3 regions of the Rhizobium sp. 9140 genome follow, and region 2 is predicted to be linked to each of the others. Evidence: predicted binding sites of a transcription regulator. Region 2 holds the regulator's gene; each other region holds the start of a gene.
What was found. Region 2 encodes LexA, which represses DNA repair genes until DNA is damaged. Its sites were predicted from a motif close to TGTTCNNNNTGTGTTCNG; they were not measured.
Positions count from the first base shown of each region.

Region 1: GA0004734_RS13250 (ATP-dependent helicase) is a predicted target of LexA. The motif match lies at 3,233-3,250, and genes of this name have one in related genera.
Region 3: GA0004734_RS18615 (ATP-dependent helicase) is a predicted target of LexA. The motif match lies at 2,341-2,358, and genes of this name have one in related genera.

Region 1 covers NZ_FJUR01000001.1:2,813,448-2,820,796, forward strand. Annotated here, with positions in the region: gene GA0004734_RS13240 (efflux RND transporter permease subunit) at 1-1,837, opposite strand, end outside; gene GA0004734_RS13245 (efflux RND transporter periplasmic adaptor subunit) at 1,834-3,060, opposite strand; gene GA0004734_RS13250 (ATP-dependent helicase) at 3,292-5,850, shown strand; gene GA0004734_RS13255 (spermidine synthase) at 5,854-6,543, opposite strand; gene GA0004734_RS13260 (DUF2778 domain-containing protein) at 6,617-7,349, opposite strand, start outside.
Region 2 covers NZ_FJUR01000001.1:2,393,908-2,401,256, forward strand. Annotated here, with positions in the region: gene GA0004734_RS11300 (septal ring lytic transglycosylase RlpA family protein) at 1-231, opposite strand, end outside; gene GA0004734_RS11305 (hypothetical protein) at 431-700, opposite strand; tRNA gene GA0004734_RS11310 (tRNA-Ser) at 903-992, shown strand; tRNA gene GA0004734_RS11315 (tRNA-Cys) at 1,119-1,192, shown strand; gene GA0004734_RS11320 (hypothetical protein) at 1,868-2,200, shown strand; gene lexA (transcriptional repressor LexA) at 3,241-3,957, opposite strand; gene GA0004734_RS11330 (single-stranded DNA-binding protein) at 4,230-4,766, opposite strand; gene uvrA (excinuclease ABC subunit UvrA) at 5,086-7,349, shown strand, end outside.
Region 3 covers NZ_FJUR01000002.1:253,444-260,792, forward strand. Annotated here, with positions in the region: gene GA0004734_RS18595 (PLP-dependent transferase) at 1-568, opposite strand, end outside; gene GA0004734_RS18600 (FadR/GntR family transcriptional regulator) at 565-1,239, opposite strand; gene GA0004734_RS18605 (RbsD/FucU family protein) at 1,585-2,040, opposite strand; partial or broken gene GA0004734_RS26470 (carbohydrate ABC transporter permease) at 2,096-2,263, opposite strand; gene GA0004734_RS18615 (ATP-dependent helicase) at 2,423-4,501, shown strand; gene dinB (DNA polymerase IV) at 4,583-5,719, shown strand; gene GA0004734_RS18625 (DUF4126 family protein) at 6,106-6,594, shown strand; gene GA0004734_RS18630 (FAD-containing oxidoreductase) at 6,591-7,349, shown strand, end outside.

The sequences.
Region 1 (7,349 bases), 420 kb from region 2:
AACCGCCCTGCCCCGAGATGGAATAGACATTCGCGATCTCGCCGGCCTTTACCATCGGCTGCAACGCATCCTCCACCCGGCGCATCTGCGCCTGCGTGTAATCGAGCGAGACGCCCTGCGGTGCCTGCATGCGCAGCAGGATACGTGCCCGGTCCTCCGTCGGCGTGAGTTCGGATGGCAGGGTCGTGAACGCGATGCCGCCGGCGACGACGACCATCACGGCCGCCAGAAAGACCACAAGCGGTGAATCGAGACAGGCCCTGAGCGATCGCCTGTAACCGCGGGCAAACATTCCGCCGAGGCGGCCGAGGAACCCGCTATGGCCATGCCCTTCGGGCTGTGCCTTCAGCATGCGCGACGCCAGCATGGGACAGAAGGTCAGTGCCACGAAGGCGGAGAGAAGGATGGCGAAGGCGAGGACGAAGCCGAACTCGCGGAAGAGGCCACCCGTCTGCCCCGGCAGGAACGACAAGGGAATGAAGACGGCGGCCAGGGTCGCCGTCGTCGCGATGACCGCGAAAAACACTTCGAGCGTGCCGAGAACGGCCGCGGCCCGTGGTCCCATCCCCTCGCTTCGCCGTCGCACGATGTTCTCCAGCACGACGATCGCGTCATCCACCACGAGACCGGTGGCGAGCACGATCGCGAGCAGCGTCAGGATGTTGATCGAGAAGCCGGCCATGTAGATGGCGGCGCAGGTGCCGATCAGCGCGATCGGCATGGTCAGAACGGGGATCAGCGTTGCCCGCCAGTCGAGCAGGAACATGTAGATCACCACCGTCACGATGATGACGGAGGCGACCAGTGCGATCTCGACCTCGTGGATGGCGCCCTGGATGAACACGGCATCGTCGCTGGTGATCGTCAGATCTGTGCCCGGCGGCAGGATCTTGCCGATCTCGGCCACCGTGGTCTTTACGCCGTTCGAAATGTCGAGCGTATTGGACTGCGCCTGCCGGATGATGCCGAGGCCGATGCCCTGCTTGCCGCCGGAGCGCAGCGACGACGTGCCGATATCCGGCCCCATCGTTACGGTGGCGACGTCGCCGAGTCGCACGTTCTGCCCGAGAATAACCTTCTCGAACTGCTCCGGCGTCTGCAGGTCCGCCGTCGCACGGACGGAGAGGTCCTGATTGGCGCTGGTCAGCGATCCCGCGGGAACGTCGAGCGAGGCGCTTGCCAACGCTGTGCGCAGGTCAGCCACGGTCAGGCCGCGGGCGGCAAGCTTGCCCTGGTTGACGTCGATGCGGAAGATCTTCTCCTGCTCGCCGTTCAGCTGGACGTCGGCCACGCCTTCGACGGAGGCGAGCCGGTCGGTCACCTCGTTTTCGGCCAGCAGCGTCAGGTCTTCCATCGACAGTGTGTCGGAGGTGAGCGCGAGGCGCAGAATGGGCTGGCTGTCGGCATCCGCCTTCACGATCTGCGGTGCATCGGCGCCATCGGGAAGATCGTTCGTCACCCGGCCGAGCGCATCGCGCACATCGTTGGATGCCTGCCCGATATCGGTCGTGTCTGAAAACTGGAGTGTCACCCGGCTCTGGGCATATTGCGAGGTGGAGGAGATATCCTTGATCCCCTGCACGCGCGACACGGCCCCTTCGATCACCGAGGTCAGCTCCCGATCGACCGTTTCGGGTGCCGCCCCTTCGAAGCGCGTATTGACGGATACGACCGGCTGATCGACCTCCGGCAATTCGCGGATCTCGACGCCGTTCAACGCCGCAAGGCCGGCCACGATGATCAGCGTGTTGACGACAAGCGCGAAGATCGGCCGCCGGATGAAAAGGGCGGTAAAGCCCGCAGAGCCGCCCGCACCTGTCTCGTGAGCACCGCTCATCGCGCGGCCTCCGCGCCCGTCGCCGCGGGTTGCGCGCTCGAAACCTTCTGCTCGGCCGCATCACCTGCAGCTCCCGCCGGCCCATTGGCGACCTTGACCTCGCCGCCGTCCCTCAGCCTCTGCACGCCCTCGGTCGCCACCATATCGCCCTTCTCGAGCTTGGCATCCACCAGCACCTTGTCGGAGTTGCGCTGGATGATCGTCACCGGTACGCGCTCCGCCTTGGCTCCCACCACGCGCCAGACATAGGAGCCGTCGGCGCTCCACTGCACCGCGAGCGGATTGACGGTGGGATAGCTGTCGCCGGGAAAGCGGACGTTGACGGAAAAGGACATTCCGGCCCGCAGGCTGTCGTCCGGATTGTCGAGACGCGCCCGCACCCGCAAGGTTCGGCTCGCCTGGTCGATCCGGTTGTCGATGGCGTGGATGGCACCGGTCAGCTGGCGCGTCACCTGCGCCACCGCAACGGCGGAAACCTCCTGGCCCACCTTGATACTGGTTGCGAACCGTTCCGGAACCCAGAAATCGACGAGGATCTGCGACCGATCATCCACCACGGCAATCGGCGTCGAGGTGGTGACGTAGTCGCCGGGATTGACGGTGATGATGCCGACAATGCCCTTCGACGGAGCGACGATATCGCGCCGCGTCAGATCGAGTTCGGCGGTCTTCAGCGCCAGCTCGGCGGCCTGCTCGGCGAACTCGGCCTCGCGCAGCGTCGCGATCGAAACCGCATTGCCGAGGCGGCGGTTGCGTTCCACCTTGTCGCGGGCGGCGTCCAGCAGCACCTTGGCCTGAGCGACGGCGAGCACCTGCTCGTCGCTGTCGAGCTTGGCGATCACCTGCCCCTGCTCGATCCGCTCGCCGGATTTGACCAGCACTTCTGTGAGATTGCCGGTGGAAAGCGGCGTTACGGCGACGGAGAGGATGGCCTCGCCGTTGCCGATGGCGTTCAGCCGGTCATTGACGAGCGCGGTTCCCGCGGCCTCGGTCACGACGAGCGGCGTCTGGTTGCCGGCTGCTGCCCGCTGCGTCCCGCTCTGTCCGCCCCGTCCCTGTCCCTTGTCGCCCGATGCAGCCGAAGGCGCGACCAGTGCAACAACGCTGCCGGGCACACCGGCAGACACGAGCATCGGCCCGGCCGATGGCCCAAAGCGTACCCAGGCGGCGAGGCCGACAAGGAGAATGACGAGGCCGAGGGCCAGCTGTTTCCAGATCTGCATGCAGGTCTCCGACGTGGGCATTCCCGAAAGGGACGGTTCAGATGAGCGGAATGCAATACTTTGCCCAAGGTACCGGGCAGCCCGCATGTGACGCAATCCCGCAACATCATCATTACGCAATTGTAATGATGATGGATTTCCCCGGTTCAAGAGATAGCTGCACCTCTGCGCAGGGAATAAAAGAAGAACGCAATTCTGGCCTTTCGAACCCGAATCACTACATTGAACCGCATGAGCAACGGTTTCGACGACATCCCCTTCTTCGACGAAGAGCCCGCACGCGCGCCCGCGAGAGGCGAACGCCGAGGTGCTGACGCGACAGATGTGCCCGTTGGTGCACGCGATGGGCGTCCAGAGCAGGATCAAGACAACGCCCCGGCACGAGGTCCCTCCGGCCTTGCAGCCCGCGCCATGGCCGCCCGCGACCGCGACCGTGCGCCGGACTATCTTTCGGGTCTCAACCCGGAGCAGCGCCTTGCCGTGGAAACGCTGGATGGCCCCGTGCTCGTGCTGGCAGGTGCCGGCACCGGCAAGACGCGTGTGCTCACCACGCGCATCGCGCATATCATGGCCACCGGTCGCGCCTATCCGAGCCAGATCCTTGCCGTTACCTTCACCAACAAGGCGGCGCGCGAGATGAAGGAGCGCATCGGCGTTCTGGTGGGCGGCGCGGTCGAGGGCATGCCCTGGCTCGGCACATTCCACTCCATCGGCGTCAAGCTCTTGCGGCGCCATGCCGAACTTGCCGGCATCCGTTCCGACTTCACCATTCTCGACACCGACGACGTGACCCGTCTGATCAAGCAGATTCTGCAGGCCGAATCCATTGACGACAAGCGCTGGCCGGCCAAGCAGTTCGCCCAGTTGATCGACGGCTGGAAGAACAAGGGCCTGACGCCCGCCGACATTCCGGAAGGCGACGCGCGCGCCTTCGGCAACGGCAAGGGCCGTGAACTCTACGCCGCCTATCAGGCGCGCCTGCGCACGCTCAACGCCTGCGACTTCGGCGACCTGCTGCTGCACCCCATCGCTATTTTCCGTAAGCATCCCGATCTGCTGCGCGAATATCACGCCCGCTTCCGCTATATTCTCGTGGACGAGTATCAGGACACCAACACCGCCCAGTATATGTGGCTGCGGCTTCTTGCGCAGCGACCAAGCCCTGCCAAGGGAGAGCCGCGCACGGCAGACAACACGGTCAACATCTGCTGCGTCGGCGACGACGACCAGTCGATCTATGGCTGGCGCGGCGCGGAGGTGGACAACATCCTGCGCTTCGACAAGGACTTCCCCGGGGCCGTTGTCATCAAGCTGGAGCGCAACTATCGCTCGACCGCGCATATCCTTGCCACCGCTGGTCATCTGATTGCACACAACGAAGGCCGCCTCGGCAAGACGCTCTTCACCGACCGCCATGACCCTGACGACCAGAAAGTCCAGGTTCACGCGGCTTGGGACTCGGAAGAGGAAGCCCGCGCTGTCGGCGAGAAGATCGAACAGCTCCAGCGCGACAAGCACATGCTGAACGACATGGCGATCCTCGTGCGCGCCTCGTTCCAGATGCGCGAGTTCGAAGATCGTTTCGTCACGCTCGGCCTCAACTACCGCGTCATCGGTGGTCCGCGCTTCTACGAGCGCATGGAGATCCGCGATGCGATGGCATACTTCCGGCTGGTCTGTCAGGATGCCGACGACCTCGCTTTCGAGCGCATCGTCAACACGCCAAAGCGCGGCCTTGGCGATACCACCATCCGCCTGCTGCACGACTACGCCCGCGCCCGCGATATCCCGATGCTCGCGGCCGCTGCCGATATCATCGAGACCGACGAGGTGAAGGCCAAGGCCCGCAAGTCGCTGTTCGACGTCGTCACCATGGTGCGCCGCTGGCAGGGACTTCTCGAAAACACGCCGCACACCGAGCTTGCCGAAATCATCCTCGAGGAATCCGGCTACACCGACATGTGGAAGGTCGACAAGACGGCGGAAGCCCCGGGTCGGCTCGAAAATCTGAAGGAACTCGTGCGCTCGATGGAGGCGTTCGAGAGCATGCGCGGCTTCCTCGAACACGTGTCTCTGGTCATGGATGCCGAGCAGAACGAGAACCTCGACGCCGTCAACATCATGACGCTGCATTCGGCCAAGGGGCTCGAATTCGATACGGTGTTTCTTCCCGGCTGGGAGGAAGGCCTGTTTCCACACCAGCGCTCGCTAGACGAAGGCGGTCGCTCGGGGCTGGAGGAAGAGCGGCGCCTTGCCTATGTCGGCCTGACCCGCGCCAAGCGCCGCTGCCACCTCTGGTTCGTCTCCAATCGCCGCATCCACGGTCTTTGGCAATCGACCATCCCCTCGCGCTTCATCGAGGAACTTCCTGTCGATCACGTCGAAGTGGCAGAGATGGAACAGTCCTACGGTGGCTACGGGCGCGGCGGCTACGGCCAGTCCCGCTTCGACAAGCAGGAGCCGTTCCAGAACACCTATGCGACACCGGGCTGGAAACGCGCGCAGGCCAACAAGACCGACGCGACCCGCGACAACTGGGGCAACCGCTCCGGCGTCGCCATCGATCGCATCGGCTATGGCGAAAGCGGCCCCAAAGCCCGCACCATCGAGGGTGAACTCACCGTCCGCTCGACGGTCGAAACCCCGTCGAAGTTCGGCGTCGGCGACCGCGTGTTCCACATCAAGTTCGGCAACGGCAATATCGCGGGTATCGAAGGCAACAAGCTGACCATCGACTTCGATCGTGCCGGACAGAAACGCGTTCTGGACGGTTTCGTCGAGAAGGTGTGAATCCTAGCGCCTGACCGCCAGCCAGATCACGTGGCGTGCGCCGCCACGCTTGCCGTTGGCACGCGTGGACACCGCCTCGGCCTCGAATCCTGCGTCTTTCAGCCGGCGCGTGAAACGCGGATCCGGCCCGGAAGACCAGACGGCCAGCACGCCGCCCGGTCGAAGCGCCGATTGCGCCGCCCGCAGCCCTTGACGGTCGTAGAGGCTGTCATTGGAGGCACGGGTCAGCCCATCGGGACCATTGTCCACATCGAGCAGGATCGCATCATAGGCCGACCGCGCGGCGGCGATGCAGGCACCGACATCACCGTCATAGATCGTCACCCTCTGATCATCAAGGCAACCCTTGAACACGCTCTCCATCGGCCCCCGCGCCCATCGCACGACGGCTGGCACCAGTTCGGCAACCGTGACCTCAGCGTCTTCCGGCAGGATCGCAAGCGCGGCGCGCAGCGTGAACCCCATGCCGAGCCCGCCGATGAGGAAGGCGGGACGCGGGCGATCGCCGATCTTCTCGCGGGCGAGAGACGCCAGCGCCTCCTCCGAACCGCTGAGCCGGCTGTTCATCAACTCGTTGTTCCCGAGCATGATGGAGAACTCTTGGCCCCGACTTTTCAGCCGCAGTTCGCCCGCACCACCGGCAGCGGTTGCGCCGGGAATTTCAGCTCTATCGATTTCGATCCAGGGAAGCATGGGCAAGGGTCCCGTTGAACACAGGCATTCCCTACCGCAGATCGCGGCAGACGGGAACCGGCCGTCGCCCGGATCACCCGTTGCGCGAGAACAGCGAGGCGAGCGTCTTTGCCGGCTTGGAGAACCCGCCCTTCATGCTCTTGACGATGACCATCTGGGTCACCTCGCCGCGCTTGAAAGCCTTGAGGAAGCGGGGATAATCGGCAAAGGCGACACAGCCGTGGCTGTCGCCGCGGTTGCGCAGGAGGTAGCTGTGGGCCAGCAGACCGACGCGGCCATGCGGTGCGACCCCGTCGGTCGGCGTCAGGCGAACGGCTTCCACGCCATGAAACAGCGCTTCGCGCATGGTCACCTTGTAGGTGCCGGGCGGCGTCGGACCCTTCATCGGAATATGCACGGCATCGGGATTGTCGCGCAGCTTGCCGATCCCGGAATGCGCTTCCAGCCTCTCGCCGTTCGGCATATGCACGACGCCGGCCGAGATATCGTAATAGGCGACGCCCTTGCGGTTGCCGAACAGCGGCTTGCGCGGCGCCATGGACGGCTCGTCGTCATCCATGTCGATCGGCGCGTTCGGCTTGGCATAGGCCAGCTGCACCGGCGGCTTGCGAGGGCGCTCACTCGCGGTCGGCGCGTCGTCCGCCTCGATCGTAATCCCCGGACGGGATAGCGGGAGCGGTCCGAGATCCGGCAGATGCTCCGTCGTCTCGTCGTCATTGAGAACAAGGCTGAAGGGCTTCGGCAGCGATCCGGTCGGCCGGGCATCCGGCTCCAGCATCGCATTTTCACGAAGGGGAACGGTGACA
Region 2 (7,349 bases):
GGGCTTGCCGACCTGATAACGCCCGCCGCCCTTCGGAATGTTCTTGCCTTCGGCGACGCGGGGGCTCGCCTTGACGCCATAGACCGACTCCGGAAAATACTCTTTGCTCCGCTTCTTCGGAGCCTCGACCTGCGCCGTGGTTCCGCAGGACGTCAGCGCCAGGCAAATCGCGGGAACGGCCACAAAGCCTGCGCCTCTCGCAAGGAAACGTGCGTATTGTCTGAAAGTCATCTGTCCCACATTGCCGTTTGTCTGACGAAACCGGAACGCCTGAGCCCCTTGCAGGCGCGTCGATCGTACCAAAAAGATACAGTCGTCAAAAATGACAGCAACGTGGCATAAATGCGAACACAGGGTTCGCACACGTCACGGAATTGGTTTTTATGGTTAATGCTTGGTTACGGTCAACCAACCCTGATGGCAGGCGATCTCAGCAGACATATTCGATTACGGTGTAATTCACGCCGACGATCCGGCCCCGCATATCACGTACGAAGGAAGGAATGTACTGCTCCTCCGGCGGAACACAGAGGTCCCCGGTCCGGTCGTTGGCAATGCTCCCCTTTAGCGTCGAATAGTCGAGGTTTGCCACGACGATACCCCCACTCGGGTAAGACGACGGATCGCCAAGCGCGGCAATTGCCGGTTGAGAAACAGCAATACCAACGCCAAAAACTGCGCAAATTAAAGCGTTCCGCATCTTTCGATCTCCGTTACGGCGGGTTATCTGCTTTTGGAACACCTCCAATCTTTCTTTGTTCCAAACCTTAGTGCCAATAGTGTTTGGATGGACCGTGCAGCGGCTCCCCCGCGGCCCATGTCGACAGCTGCCTAAACCCCGAGTTGACGACCCGCCCTCCAACCGCTAATCCAACCAAACCCTCGCAAGGCGAAAAGCCTCAGGAAGAGTGTCCGAGTGGTTTAAGGAACCGGTCTTGAAAACCGGCGTGCGGGAGACCGTACCGTGGGTTCGAATCCCACCTCTTCCGCCAGCGCGGGAAACTTCAATTGTGAAACTGGTTGGATCCAAGAAAAGTACCGAAATCGGATCGAACCTCTTGCGCTTCGTCTAGGATGATTCTAAACGCTGGCCACGGTTCGTTAATTCGACCCGATGAGGCCTCGTGGCGGAGTGGTGACGCAGAGGACTGCAAATCCTTGCACCCCGGTTCAATTCCGGGCGAGGCCTCCAACGCACCTTTCATGCACCTGTAACGGCCTGAAAATGCCTGCAGTTTCTTAGGTGTGGCAATCTGGCCGCTTAAAGCTCCGTTACACGGAAATGCGGTGTGGCGATCCGTTTACTTTCTGCCCTCTCATTGCAAGACCACTCCTGGGCCTAGCTCGATACCAGCGGTGGCTCGGGCTACGCAGTGTTCGCTTGGCGAACAGCAGCATACTCGGCCATCGCTCGCCGTCTTCCACCTGAACACTATGGTCTAGTGTGATCTTCAACGACACGCACGGTGGACGCAGCGTATTTGTTCTGGCAAAAGGGGCTCGGACGCGACTGCCGTTAATTCAAGAACGGGGTCGGGCGACAGATTGACGTCACGTCGTTGCCACGAGATCACGGCGGCCGTCCAGTTTGCATTCTCCGAACGTAGGCGAGCGCTGCCAGTCAGTGGAACGCCGCAGATTTCGAAATGAATGCGCTGCGCAATCTTTACATCTGTTTGGCGTGCAAGATAACGGCCGAACTGCTGCATGAATGATGGTGAGAACGCGCATTCGGAAATTGCAGCACGTTTGAACAGCGCTCGTCTGTTTATCAAACGTCCACAATCCAGTTGAATCCGACAAGAGACTCGGTAATATCCCTTCATCGTCAATCCATTGGCGACATATTAGATTTACGGGGGGAACAATGAAAATCACTACGACAGGCGCGATTATCATCAGCGCCATTTTTATGTCCGGGGCAGCGCAGGCCGAGGATCTTGTGTTCACATTGAAGAACAGCACGACATCCGTTCTCACGCGATTCTACACGTCACCTGTCGGTGTTAGTGATTGGGAGGGAGACGTGTTCGGCGAGCAGGTTCTCAATCCCGGTGAGACAATCGAGCTCACGATTGCAGACGGTAGAGACGTTTGTAACTACGACATGCGTTTCGAATTCGAAGAGGGTTCAGATCTCGCAACGACGGAGGACAAGCAAAATTTATGCGAAATGGGGTCCTACACCATCCACGAATGATGAGCCCGATGTTCGAATAACGCCTTTAATATATCGGAGTAGCTGGCCGACATGCCCGGATATTACAGCGAGCTAGCTGCTCCGACAGTCGTCAACAGGACACTGTTTCCCAGATCGTTGTTTGCATATTTGATCACAAGTATACTGAGGACGGATGCAAGCATCCCGACAAAAATCATTCTCATAATGACGTCCTTATCGCATAAGAATGCGCGTTTCTCGTAAATAGGCTGTAAGCAACACCAAAAAAAGCGAATTGAAATCTCTAACCCGACCGTAATTCGGCAAGGCAGAGATTTGATTGGTTTTTACCTGCCACCGCTTCACCCGGACTAGAAAACCAAGTAGTTTCTGTGTCGGCTACAAACAGTCTTTTGCCAAATCCGGAACTTCGTCTGGGGTTGTGCATACTCACAACATCGCACCTCCCACAAAGCCACCTTCCTAAAGGTCAAAAATGACTGCCCGAAATATTTGCAATATTCCAGACATGCTCGCCTCCGCTGTGTTCACCCGGTAAACGCCGGCCTGTCCATGCAGTTCCATAGACTTTCACGTGCAGATATCGTTAAAGCTGGCAAGCCTCAGAACTGAACGCGTTCCGCCTAATTGTTTACGAACAGGACGACAGGTGGCGCAAATTTCCGGCCGGTTGGTAACTTAATAAATGACGAAGATTTGCTCAGATCTCACACCACGAGATTTCATGAGCCACCAATGACCCCTTCGTCATCCCCTACTGGATGCGGCATCCAGCGACGTCACGTCCGCGCGCTCAAACGTGTCTCCTCATCTCACGGACGTCAGGTAGCCAAGCTCCGGCTCAAGGCCGGACTGACAAGGAGGCTGATGGCTCAACCCTCAAATCTTCCATTTGCAAAATGTGACGGTTACGATTTTGTCTGTTGTCGCCGGGACAGTCATCAACCAGGACCGTGGAAAACCTGAACCTTAACAAGCACGCTGCAAAAGCTCCATATGCAGGAACCTAAGGACAACAAGACTTCGATCAATCCTCCCGATGGCGACGTCCTCGCCTCTTACTGGTAACGGCGAATCAAGCCGACGAGCTTTCCCTGCACCTTCACGCGTTCTGGGCCGAAAATTCGTGTCTCATACGCTGGATTGGCTGCTTCAAGAGCAACAGAGGCGCCCTTGCGGCGGAAACGCTTAAGGGTCGCTTCCTCGTCATCCACGAGGGCAACGACGATCTCACCGGGGCTGGCACTGTTGGCATTCCGGATGATCACGGTGTCACCGTCCAGAATACCCGCTTCGATCATCGAGTCGCCTCGGACTTCCAAAGCGTAGTGCTCGCCATTGCCGATCATAAAGGCGGGAACGGAGATATCGTGCGTATTGTTCTGGATGGCGGAAATCGGGACGCCCGCGGCAATGCGCCCCATCACCGGAACCGACACGCTATTGTCGTTGCCAACCTCAGCCGCTGACTTCAGCGCATTGTCAGGTGCGGAGCTTCCCCTGCTTCCTTGGATCACGCTCGGCGAAAAACCGCGCTTGGGCGGGACTGCCGCCAGATACGCGTCAGGCAGCTTGATGACCTCAAGCGCTCGTGCCCGGTTGGGCAGGCGCCGGATGAATCCGCGCTCTTCAAGGGCCGTGATCAGCCGGTGAATGCCGGACTTGGACGCGAGATCCAGTGCATCCTTCATTTCATCGAATGAGGGGGGAACACCCGATTCCTTCATGCGCTCATGAATGAAAATCAACAGTTCCTGTTGCTTGCGGGTCAGCATAATCAATCGACTCCAGAGTCACGAAACAAAGCAAGAACAGTGTTATATGTTCCTCATGTGTTCTGCAAGTGGCATTGTGGTTAAACCACATCTGGAAGGATCAACAGCGGGCGCTCGTCGTAAGCGTTGCTTTTGAACTCCACGAAAAGAGGAACTGTTGGCGACGCACAACCTCCCTCAGCTTCACAATAGCAACGCCGCCATGAGCTTACCCATGACGGCGCGAAAGAGACATCGAATTTAGGTATCAACCCGCGGCAACCTTGCGCGAATCAGAACGGGATATCGTCATCCAGGTCGCGAGAGAAGCCGCCGCTTGATCCGCCGGTGCTACCCGATCGGGCACCCGAGGACTGGGCGGGGCGATCGTAATCGTCGCCGTAGTTTGCCCCACCGCTTCCGCCACCATATTCCGAGCTGCCACGGCTTCCGCCACCGCCACCGCTGCCTCCACCATCGCGACCGTCAAGCATCGTCAGCGTCGAGTTGAAGCCCTGGAGCACCACTTCCGTGGAGTAACGGTCGTTTCCGTCCTTGTCCTGCCACTTGCGGGTCTGCAGCGCACCCTCCAGATACAGCTTGGCGCCCTTCTTTACATATTGCTCTACGACCTTGCATAGGCCTTCGTTGAAGACCACGACGGTGTGCCACTCCGTTTTCTCGCGCCGCTCACCGGAGTTCCGGTCACGCCAGCTTTCGGATGTCGCGATGCGCAGGTTTGCGATCGGCTTGCCATCCTGTGTCCGCCGAATCTCCGGGTCCGCCCCGACGTTGCCGATGAGGATCACCTTGTTGACGCTACCAGCCATCTTTTTCCCTGTCTCCTAAAAGCGGCTCAACGATCCGCATCGTGTGCCAAGTCTACGCTGTTGAACGCGGCATTTCGCCCTCGGCCAGCAGCAATCCACAACAGTTTACAAATTTGTTCTTTATTTGTTCTATGTCTTGGGTATGATCCTGTCAAGCGAGGCCTTTCCAGGCCGCAGAGGGGATCACAGACTGGGGTTTGTTGTGACAACAGACAGCGGTTCACCGCGACAAAGGAATAGCGGTTTCCCGAAAACACGCCTCGACATATGAAGTAATGATCTTAAGTAAGGGCTTCGTCCCCAAGCAGAGCGTCCGACCATGAGCGAATTCAAGACCATTTCGATCCGCGGTGCGCGGGAGCACAATCTGAAGGGCGTCGATCTCGATCTGCCGCGCAACAAGCTGATCGTGATGACGGGCCTCTCCGGCTCCGGGAAGTCGTCGCTCGCATTCGATACGATCTATGCCGAAGGGCAGCGCCGCTACGTCGAGAGCCTTTCGGCCTATGCCCGACAGTTCCTCGAGATGATGCAGAAGCCGGACGTCGATTTGATCGAAGGCCTGTCGCCGGCGATTTCCATCGAGCAGAAGACGACGTCGAAAAATCCGCGCTCGACGGTGGGAACGGTCACCGAGATTTACGACTACATGCGCCTTTTGTTTGCGCGCGTTGGCGTGCCCTATTCGCCGGCGACAGGTCTGCCGATCGAGAGCCAGACGGTCAGTCAGATGGTCGATCGCGTTCTAGGGATGGAGGAAGGTGCGCGCCTATACATTCTCGCGCCGATGATCCGAGGGCGAAAGGGCGAGTACAAGAAAGAACTCGCGGAGCTCATGAAGAAGGGCTTTCAGCGCGTCAAGGTGGATGGTCAGTTCTACGAGATTGCCGATGTTCCCGCGCTCGACAAGAAGTACAAGCATGACATCGATGTGGTCGTCGACAGATTGGTGGTGCGCGGCGATATCGCGGCAAGACTTGCGGACAGTCTGGAGACCTCACTGCGGCTTGCGGATGGCTTGGCGATTGCGGAATTTGCCGACAAGCCGCTGCCGGAGAAGGAGACATCCGCCGGCGGTTCCGCCAACAAATCGCTGAACGAGACGCATGAGCGCGTGCTGTTCTCGGAAAAGTTTGCCTGCCCCGTTTCCGGCTTCACGATTTCGGAGATCGAGCCCCGACTGTTTTCGTTCAACAATCCCTTCGGCGCCTGCCCGACCTGCGATGGTCTCGGCAGCCAGCAGAAGATCGATGAGGCGCTGATCGTGCCGGAGCATGATCGAACGCTGAAGAACGGTGCGATCGCCCCCTGGGCCAAATCCTCCTCCCCCTATTACAATCAAACTTTGGAAGCGCTCGGCAGGGCGTTTAACTTCAAGTTGAGCAACACTTGGGCTGAACTGTCGGACTCTGCGAAGAAGGCGATCCTGCGCGGCACGGACGACAAGATCGTCTTTCAATATGCGGACGGCGCGCGCTCCTACAACACCACGAAGACGTTCGAAGGCATCGTTCCCAATCTTGAGCGGCGCTGGAAGGAAACCGAGTCGGCCTGGGCGCGTGAGGAAATCGAGCGCTATATGTCGGCGGCCCCCTGCCCCGCCTGCAAGGGCTTCAGGCTGAAGCCCGAAGCGTTGGCGGTCAAGATCGATCGCCTTCATATCGGCGAGGTCACGAACATGTCGATCCGTGTTGCGCGCGACTGGTTCGAGGATCTGCCTGTGCGTCTGACGGACAAGCAGAACGAGATCGCCGTCCGTATCCTGAAAGAGATCCGTGATCGGCTGCGATTCCTGAACGATGTCGGGCTGGATTATCTGAGCTTGTCACGAAATTCCGGGACGCTGTCGGGTGGCGAGAGCCAGCGCATCCGGCTCGCCTCGCAGATCGGTTCCGGCTTGACAGGCGTCCTCTATGTGCTGGACGAACCGTCGATCGGGCTGCATCAGCGCGATAATGCCCGGCTGCTTGATACGCTGCGGCATTTGCGCGATATCGGTAATACCGTCATCGTGGTCGAGCATGACGAGGATGCGATCCTGACGGCGGATTACGTCGTCGATATCGGTCCCGCGGCCGGCATTCATGGCGGACAGGTCGTCGCCTCCGGCACGCCGCAGGAGATCATCGATCATCCGACGTCGTTGACCGGCAAGTATCTCTCGGGCGATCTCTCAGTCTTGGTGCCTCCAGAGCGGCGGAAGCCGAAGAAAAAGAAGGAGCTGACGGTCGTCGGCGCGCGCGGCAACAACCTGAAAAACGTTACCGCGTCTATTCCGCTCGGCGTCTTTACGGCGGTTACCGGCGTTTCCGGCGGCGGCAAGTCCACTTTTCTCATCGAAACGCTCTACAAGGCGGCCGCTCGTCGCGTGATGGGCGCGCGGGAGATCCCGGCCGATCACGACCGTATTGACGGGTTCGAGCATATCGACAAGGTCATCGACATCGACCAGTCGCCGATCGGCCGCACCCCGCGCTCGAACCCCGCCACCTATACCGGCGCGTTCACCCCCATTCGCGACTGGTTTTCCGGCCTGCCGGAGGCGAAGGCCCGCGGTTACCAGCCAGGGCGATTCTCCTTCAA
Region 3 (7,349 bases), on a different contig from region 2:
TCGGGCTCGCCCAGGAATTATCGATGACCGAAATAGCGCCGTGACGGCGGGCAATCCCCGCAAGCGCACCCACGTCATGCGCCTCCATCACCCAGCTCGTCGGGCTTTCCATGTAGAATAGTTTTGCACCCGGCATCGCCGCCTCGACCGCCGCCTCGTCGCGACCGTCGACATAGGTAACAGCGATGTTCATGCGCTTGAAGAAGGTGCCGAACAGGCGAAAGGCGTCGGGGTAGAGATGGCGGACGGCGACGATCCGGTCCCCGGGCTCGACGAAGGACAAGACCGTCGAGGAGATCGCAGCCATGCCGCTCGCAAAACCAAGCGCATCTTCCGCCCCTTCGAGCTTCGCCAGCATTTCCTCGAACAGGCGGACGGTCGGGTTCAGGCCACGGGTATAGACCGGCCGGCTGCGCTCGCCCCGATAGGTCGCGACCATCTCGTCATAGCTCGAAAAGGTGAAAAGCGAGGTCTGCACGATCGGCGGCACGACGGCCTCGAAAGCATGGGTCTCGTCATGGGCGACGATCAGCGAGGCGGGATCGAAGAGATCGTGGCCTGGGGTCATTTCGACATGTCCTTGATATCTTCCTCGACGATGGCGAGGATCTTCAGTGTTTCCGTCCGCGCAGCCTCGGCGTCGCCTGCGGCGATCGCATCAAAGAGCGTCCGGTGGAAGGGAAAAGAGCGCGCCGCAAAATCCGGCCGGTCGAACGGCTTCGACCAGAAGCGCTCGAAACCGCCGCGCATCTGTTCGAGCAATTGCCGAAACAACGGGTTGTGAGTGGCGTCGTAGATCGAGAGGTGGAATGCGAGATCGGCCTTGCCTGATGTGCCCTCGGCAAGATGCACGGTCTCCATTTCGTCGAGGCGGGCTTCGATGGTCTCAAGGTCCGTCTCCGTCCGGCGGCGGGCGGCAGCCATGGAGGCCTCCACCTCGATGCCGCGGCGAACTTCGAGCGTCATCAACAGCGCGTCGCGAAGGCCGACGGTTTCGAACGAGAGCGGCATATGGACCGTGCCGGCGGAAATTGGCTTCAGCAGGTAGTTGCCGCTGCCCTTGCGGCTCTCGACGACTCCCAGCGCCTGAAACTTGCCGATCGCCTCGCGGATGGTCGATCGGCCGACACTGAGCGCCAGCATCAATTCGCGCTCGGCTGGCAATCTGTCCCCAGCCTTGAGGCCAGCATGCTCCACATACTGCGCCAGCGCCGTCTCGACCTGCTGCGCCCGGTTCATCGGCGGCAACGGCGCGATCCGCGTCGGTGAACGGGGCGACGCACTCACGACAGGAACTCGGTCAAAAATGATTGGTCTGACATCCTGCCAATTGAAGATGGCTGTGATGGTTTGTCAAGATGCTGCCGTCGGAAGCTTTATGCTTTTTGCTCATCGATATCTCACGACCCAAGGATGTCTGCCGTAGACTGACGGTTGTGTCACCCATCAGCGATGGCCCCGCCGGTAGCTGCGACGGCAATCGCGTCGAGCTTCCGGATATTGCCGAGGACGGTCTCAGCAATATCCGGGCGGCCATGCTGTTGCCTGCCTGCCAGCGTCATTGCGATCCGAAAGGAGAGCGATTTACGCACCGGCCGGGGGAATGACACCCTTGGTGAACAGGAAGCAGCCGTAGAACCGCGTTTCCCCCGTCGAGATGACGCAATAGGCCTTCTTTGCCAGATCGTAGAAGGCGAAGCGCTCGATCCCGTACATGGGGCAAGGCTTCCCCTCGGCGTGGTCGATCTCCGCCTGAACCTCGCGTTGCACATCCGGCACCTCGTCCGGTGCGCCCATGACTTCCATGCGGCCCGCCGAGTTCTGCAGTGGTGTATCCAGCGGCAGCACCGAGAGGATCGTGGCGATCGCCTGCGGTGCACTCAGATTGGCCATCGTCAGCGGCCGCCCGATGACCGTCTGTCGCCCGACGCTATCTGTGGGAAAATTGGTGTCCGATATGACGAGCGTATCGCCATGCCCCATGGAGCGGAGTGCGTGCAGCACGTCGGCGCCAAGCGCCGGATGAATATTCTTCAGCAAGAAAACCTCCCATTACGTCTTCGTCGCGGCTTCCGCCGCGATCTCTGAATGCCCACCTCACGGCTCCGACCGTAAGGCCCTTGACGATGTAACGCTCCAGAAGGATTCCGGCCAGCACCAAAGGCATGATGGCAACTTTCGACCACCCGTTGATGCCCTGCGATCCTGTCTGGCTCGCGACCGTCGCAGGCAGCGTCTTCGCATTGGAGCTGTCGAGAAGAGCGTCAACCAGCTCTGACCTTGAGCAGATAAGCCTGACGCAATCGCGACGGCCCTGTTCAAGCTTTTCCCCGGCTGATATGTTCGTTATTTGTTCCCAAGTCCTCGGTGCGGCGATTCTGCGTCTGGCTCCGGAACATGCAGGCAGGACGGGGAAGACGACATGGCGGCGGCAGCCTATCTGGAGACGTTGAACGAGCGGCAACGCCAGGCCGTCGAGCACGGCATCGTCTCCAACGGGACAATATCCGACACCGTCGCAGGTCCGCTGTTGATCATCGCCGGCGCCGGATCGGGCAAGACCAATACGCTCGCGCACCGCGTCGCCCATCTCATCGTTCACGGTGCCGATCCCCGCCGTATCCTTCTGCTGACCTTTTCGCGCCGCGCCGCGTCCGAGATGGCGCGGCGGGTCGAGCGGATCTGCCGGAAGGTTCTTGGTGCTAACGCGGGCGTTCTGACCGATGCCCTTGCCTGGTCCGGCACGTTTCATGGCATCGGCGCCCGCCTGCTGCGGATGTACGCCGAGCAGATCGGCCTCGACATCGATTTCACGATTCACGACCGTGAAGATAGTGCCGACCTCATGAACCTCGTGCGTCACGAACTCGGCTTCTCCAAGATGGAAAGCCGGTTTCCGACCAAGGGCACCTGCCTGTCCATCTATTCCCGAGTGGTGAATTCGCAAACGCCGCTGACCGACGTGCTGCGCCTGCATTTTCCCTGGGTCGCCGGGTGGGAAGCACAGCTGAAGACCCTGTTTGCCGCCTATGTCGCCGCCAAGCAGGCCCAGAACGTGCTCGATTACGACGATCTCCTGCTCTATTGGGCGCAGATGGTGTCCGATCCCGGCCTCGCACAGGATATCGGGAATCGTTTCGACCATGTCATGGTGGACGAGTATCAGGATACGAACCGGCTCCAGGCCTCGGTGCTGATGGCGCTGAAGCCCGGTGGTCGCGGCCTGACCGTGGTGGGCGACGATGCACAGTCGATCTACGCCTTTCGCGCCGCCACCGTTCGTAACATTCTGGATTTCCCCGGCTCCTTCAGCCCGGCGGCGGATGTGATCACGCTCGACCGCAATTACCGTTCGACCCAGACCATTCTCGCTGCCGCCAATGGCGTCATCGATCTCGCGCGGGAGCGGTTCACCAAGAACCTTTGGACGGAGCGCCAGTCGGCAGAGCGACCGAAGCTGGTGACGGTGAAGGACGAGACGGATCAGGCCGCCTACATCGTCGAGCAGGTTTTGGCCAACCGCGAGACCGGCATGACGCTCAAGCAGCAGGCCGTGTTATTCCGCTCCTCCAATCACAGCGGGCCGCTCGAAGTCGAACTGACGCGGCGCAACATTCCCTTCGTGAAGTTCGGTGGCCTGAAATTTCTCGACAGCGCGCATGTGAAGGACATGCTGGCCGTGCTGCGGTTCGCGCAGAACCCGCGCGACCGGGTGGCAGGCTTCCGGCTGCTGCAGATGCTGCCGGGCGTCGGCCCGCAAACGGCGGGCAAAATTCTCGATGCGATTACGGCCGATCCCGAGCCGCTCGCAACCCTGGCCGAGATCCCCGCCCCGCCCCGCGCCGGCGACGACTGGAGCCGCTTCATCACCATGCTGGAAAGCCTGAGAAAGTCTGGCCCGGGCTGGCCGGCAGAGATCGGTCTCGCACGGATGTGGTACGAGCCGCATCTCGACCGCATCCACGAGGACGCGGAAACGCGCAAGGCGGACCTCCTCCAACTGGAGCAGATCGCCACCGGCTATGCCTCGCGCGAGCGCTTCCTAACCGAACTGACGCTCGATCCGCCGGATGCCACGAGCGACCAGCCCGGCGTACCGCTGCTGGACGAGGATTATCTCATCCTCTCGACCATCCATTCCGCCAAGGGGCAGGAATGGCGATCCGTCTTTATGCTGAACGTCGTCGATGGCTGCATCCCGTCCGATTTGGGAACCGGAACGACGGAGGAAATCGAGGAGGAGCGCCGCCTTCTCTATGTCGGCATGACGCGCGCGAAAGACAGTCTGTCGCTGATCACGCCGCAACGCTTTTTCACCCACGGGCAGAACCCGCAAGGCGATCGGCATGTCTATGCCGCGCGCACCCGCTTCATTCCCGCAACGCTGCTGCAGTTCTTCGAAAGCACGACCTGGCCGTTGATATCAGCCTCCGCCTCGGAACGCAGCGCGCGGGAAATCCGCATCGACGTTGCCGCCCGCATGCGCGGCATGTGGAGCTAGGCCGTGCAGACGGGCGCTTCCGATAGGGCGGAAACGGCAGCAAGAGCGGCGGCCCGCGAGGCTCAGGATTTGGCGGAAGCGCTGGCCGCGCCTGTCCCCGATGCTGCACCGGGGGAAAGCGTCGAGCGACGGGATGCGCCGGTGCGCAAGATCATCCATGTCGATATGGACGCCTTCTATGCCTCGGTCGAGCAGCGGGACAACCCGGAGCTTCTCGGCAAGCCGGTCGCCGTCGGCGGATCGGCCGCACGCGGCGTCGTGGCGGCAGCGAGCTATGAGGCGCGGGTGTTCGGTGTGCATTCCGCCATGGCGTCCGTCACCGCCAAGCGCAAATGCCCGGACTTGATCTTCGTCAAACCGCGCTTCGAGGTCTACCGCGCCGTGTCGCAGCAGATCCGGGAAATCTTTGCGGACTACACACCTCTGATCGAGCCGCTGTCGCTGGACGAGGCCTATCTTGACGTCACGGAAAACCTGAAGGGCATGGAGATCGCAACCGAAATCGCCGCCGAGATCCGTGCCCGGATCTTTGCGGCAACCGGTCTCACGGCTTCGGCAGGTATCAGTTACAACAAATTTCTTGCCAAGATGGCGTCCGACCAGCGCAAGCCAAACGGTCAGTTCGTGATCACGCCGAAGAACGGCCCCGCCTTCGTGGAGGCTCTCCCGGTGAAGAAGTTTCATGGCGTCGGCCCGGCGACGGCCGAGCGGATGAAGAAGCACGGCATCGAGACGGGTCTCGACCTCAAGATGAAGCCACTCGCCTATCTCCAGCAGCATTTTGGCAAATCCGGCGCCTATTTCCACGGGATCGCGCGGGGGATCGACGAGCGGCGCGTGCGCCCGGACCGGATCCGCAAGTCGGTTGGCGCCGAGGACACCTTTAGCGAGGACATATCCGACCTCGCTCTCGCCGAGGCCGAACTGCGCCCGTTGGCGGAAAAGGTCTGGCGGTACTGCGAGGCGCACGACATCGCCGGCAAGACGGTGACGGTGAAGATCAAATATGCAGACTTCACGCAGGCGACGCGCGCGCGAACGCTCGCGGCGAACTTTGCCCGTATCGAAGATGTTCTTGAAGTCGCCGACCAGTTGCTGGCGACGGTCCATCCCTTTCGCCGGCCTGTGCGGCTTCTCGGCGTAACGCTGTCATCGCTAACGACGGCGGGCGCAAGTGCTGAAGCGAGCGAGGCATCGCAGCTCGATCTCGGTCTGTAAGTCTCTCAGCGCCCGGGAAGCAGCAAGCGAGCGATAGGCTCAAAACGAAAAAGCCTGCCGCGGGAGGAGGTGCGGCAGGCTTTTCGATAAGAACCGAACGGCGACTGGGAGGAGGATGTCGCCATTCCGTCGAACGATCCTGGGAGGAGGAGGGGAGCGTTCGAACTACGAAGGGACGCGGGAGGAGGTGCATCGCTTCGTTGGAATAATATTTACGCCGAGATGGCTGCTCTTACGAGAGGCAATGTTGCAGTGCAGCTATGCAGAAATCGAAGGACACGATAGCTATGTCGCTTCATCGGTCGGCAGCGTCGCCACGCATCGCCCTTGTTCACAATGTCAGTCTGTGATTGCATTGAGAATGCCGATCCGGCCTCGGAGGTTTCATGCTCTTGTTTCTCGCATTCCTGATCGGCGTCATCGCCGGTCTGCGCGCCATGACCGCGCCGGCAGCCATTGCCTGGGCCGCTACGCTCGGATGGATCGATCTTTCCGGCTCGTGGGCGTCTTTCATGAGCTCGATCTGGACGGCCGGAATCCTCACCGTCCTTGCACTCGGCGAATACGTCACCGACCAGTTGCCGACAACGCCAAGCCGTAAGGTGCCGGTACAGTTCGCCACCCGCGTCGTGATCGGCGCGCTCTGCGGTGCGGTCATAGGAACGCCCTCCGGCGGATGGCTGGTCTGCCTCATTGCCGGTCTCCTCGGCGCCATCGCCGGCACCCTTGGTGGGGCCGCTCTCCGGGGCCGTCTCGCCGCAAGCTTCGGCCGCGATCCGCCGGCAGCCTTTATTGAGGATGCCATCGCCATCATCGGGGCGTTTCTCATCATGAGCGCCCTGCCCGTCTCGGCGTCCATGCCGATCCCCGCATGAGGACGTTCGACGCGATCATCATCGGCGCCGGTCAGGCCGGCCCGTCGCTCGCCGCTCGCCTGTCCGGCGCAGGGCGCTCCGTCGCCATTATCGAGCGCAAGCATGTCGGCGGAACCTGCATCAACACCGGGTGCAAGCCGACCAAGGCGCTCGTCGCCAGTGCGCACGCCGCCCATATCGCCCGGCGCGCTGCGGATTTCGGGGTTGTCATTGGCGGTGATGTGACGATCGATATGCCCTCCGTGTTCCGCCGGTCGCACAAGATCACGCTCGACAGCCGCCACAGCAACGAGCGCTGGCTGGAGGGGCTTGAAAACGGCACGCTGATCCGTGGCCATGCGCGGTTCGAGGATCGCACGACGTTACGTGTCGGCGACGAGCGCCTGTCCGCGCCGCAGATTTTCATCAATGTCGGCGGCCGGGCCTCCATCCCGGATTTTCCCGGAATCCACGATGTTCCCTCCATGACCAACAGCGACATCGTCATGCTGGAGCGTGTGCCTAAACACCTCATTATCGTCGGTGGCAGCTATATTGGTCTGGAGTTCGCCCAGATGTACCGTCGGTTTGGAGCCGATGTGACCATTGTCGAAAAGGGGCCTCGACTGGTTGCGCGGGAGGACGAGGAGATATCGGACGCAATCCAGACAGTGCTGGAGCACGAAGGCATTGTGGTTCGAACCGCGGCAGAGTGCATCCGCTTTTCCCGCGACGGCGAAGACGTCATCGTCGGTGTGAGTTGCATGAAGGGCGAG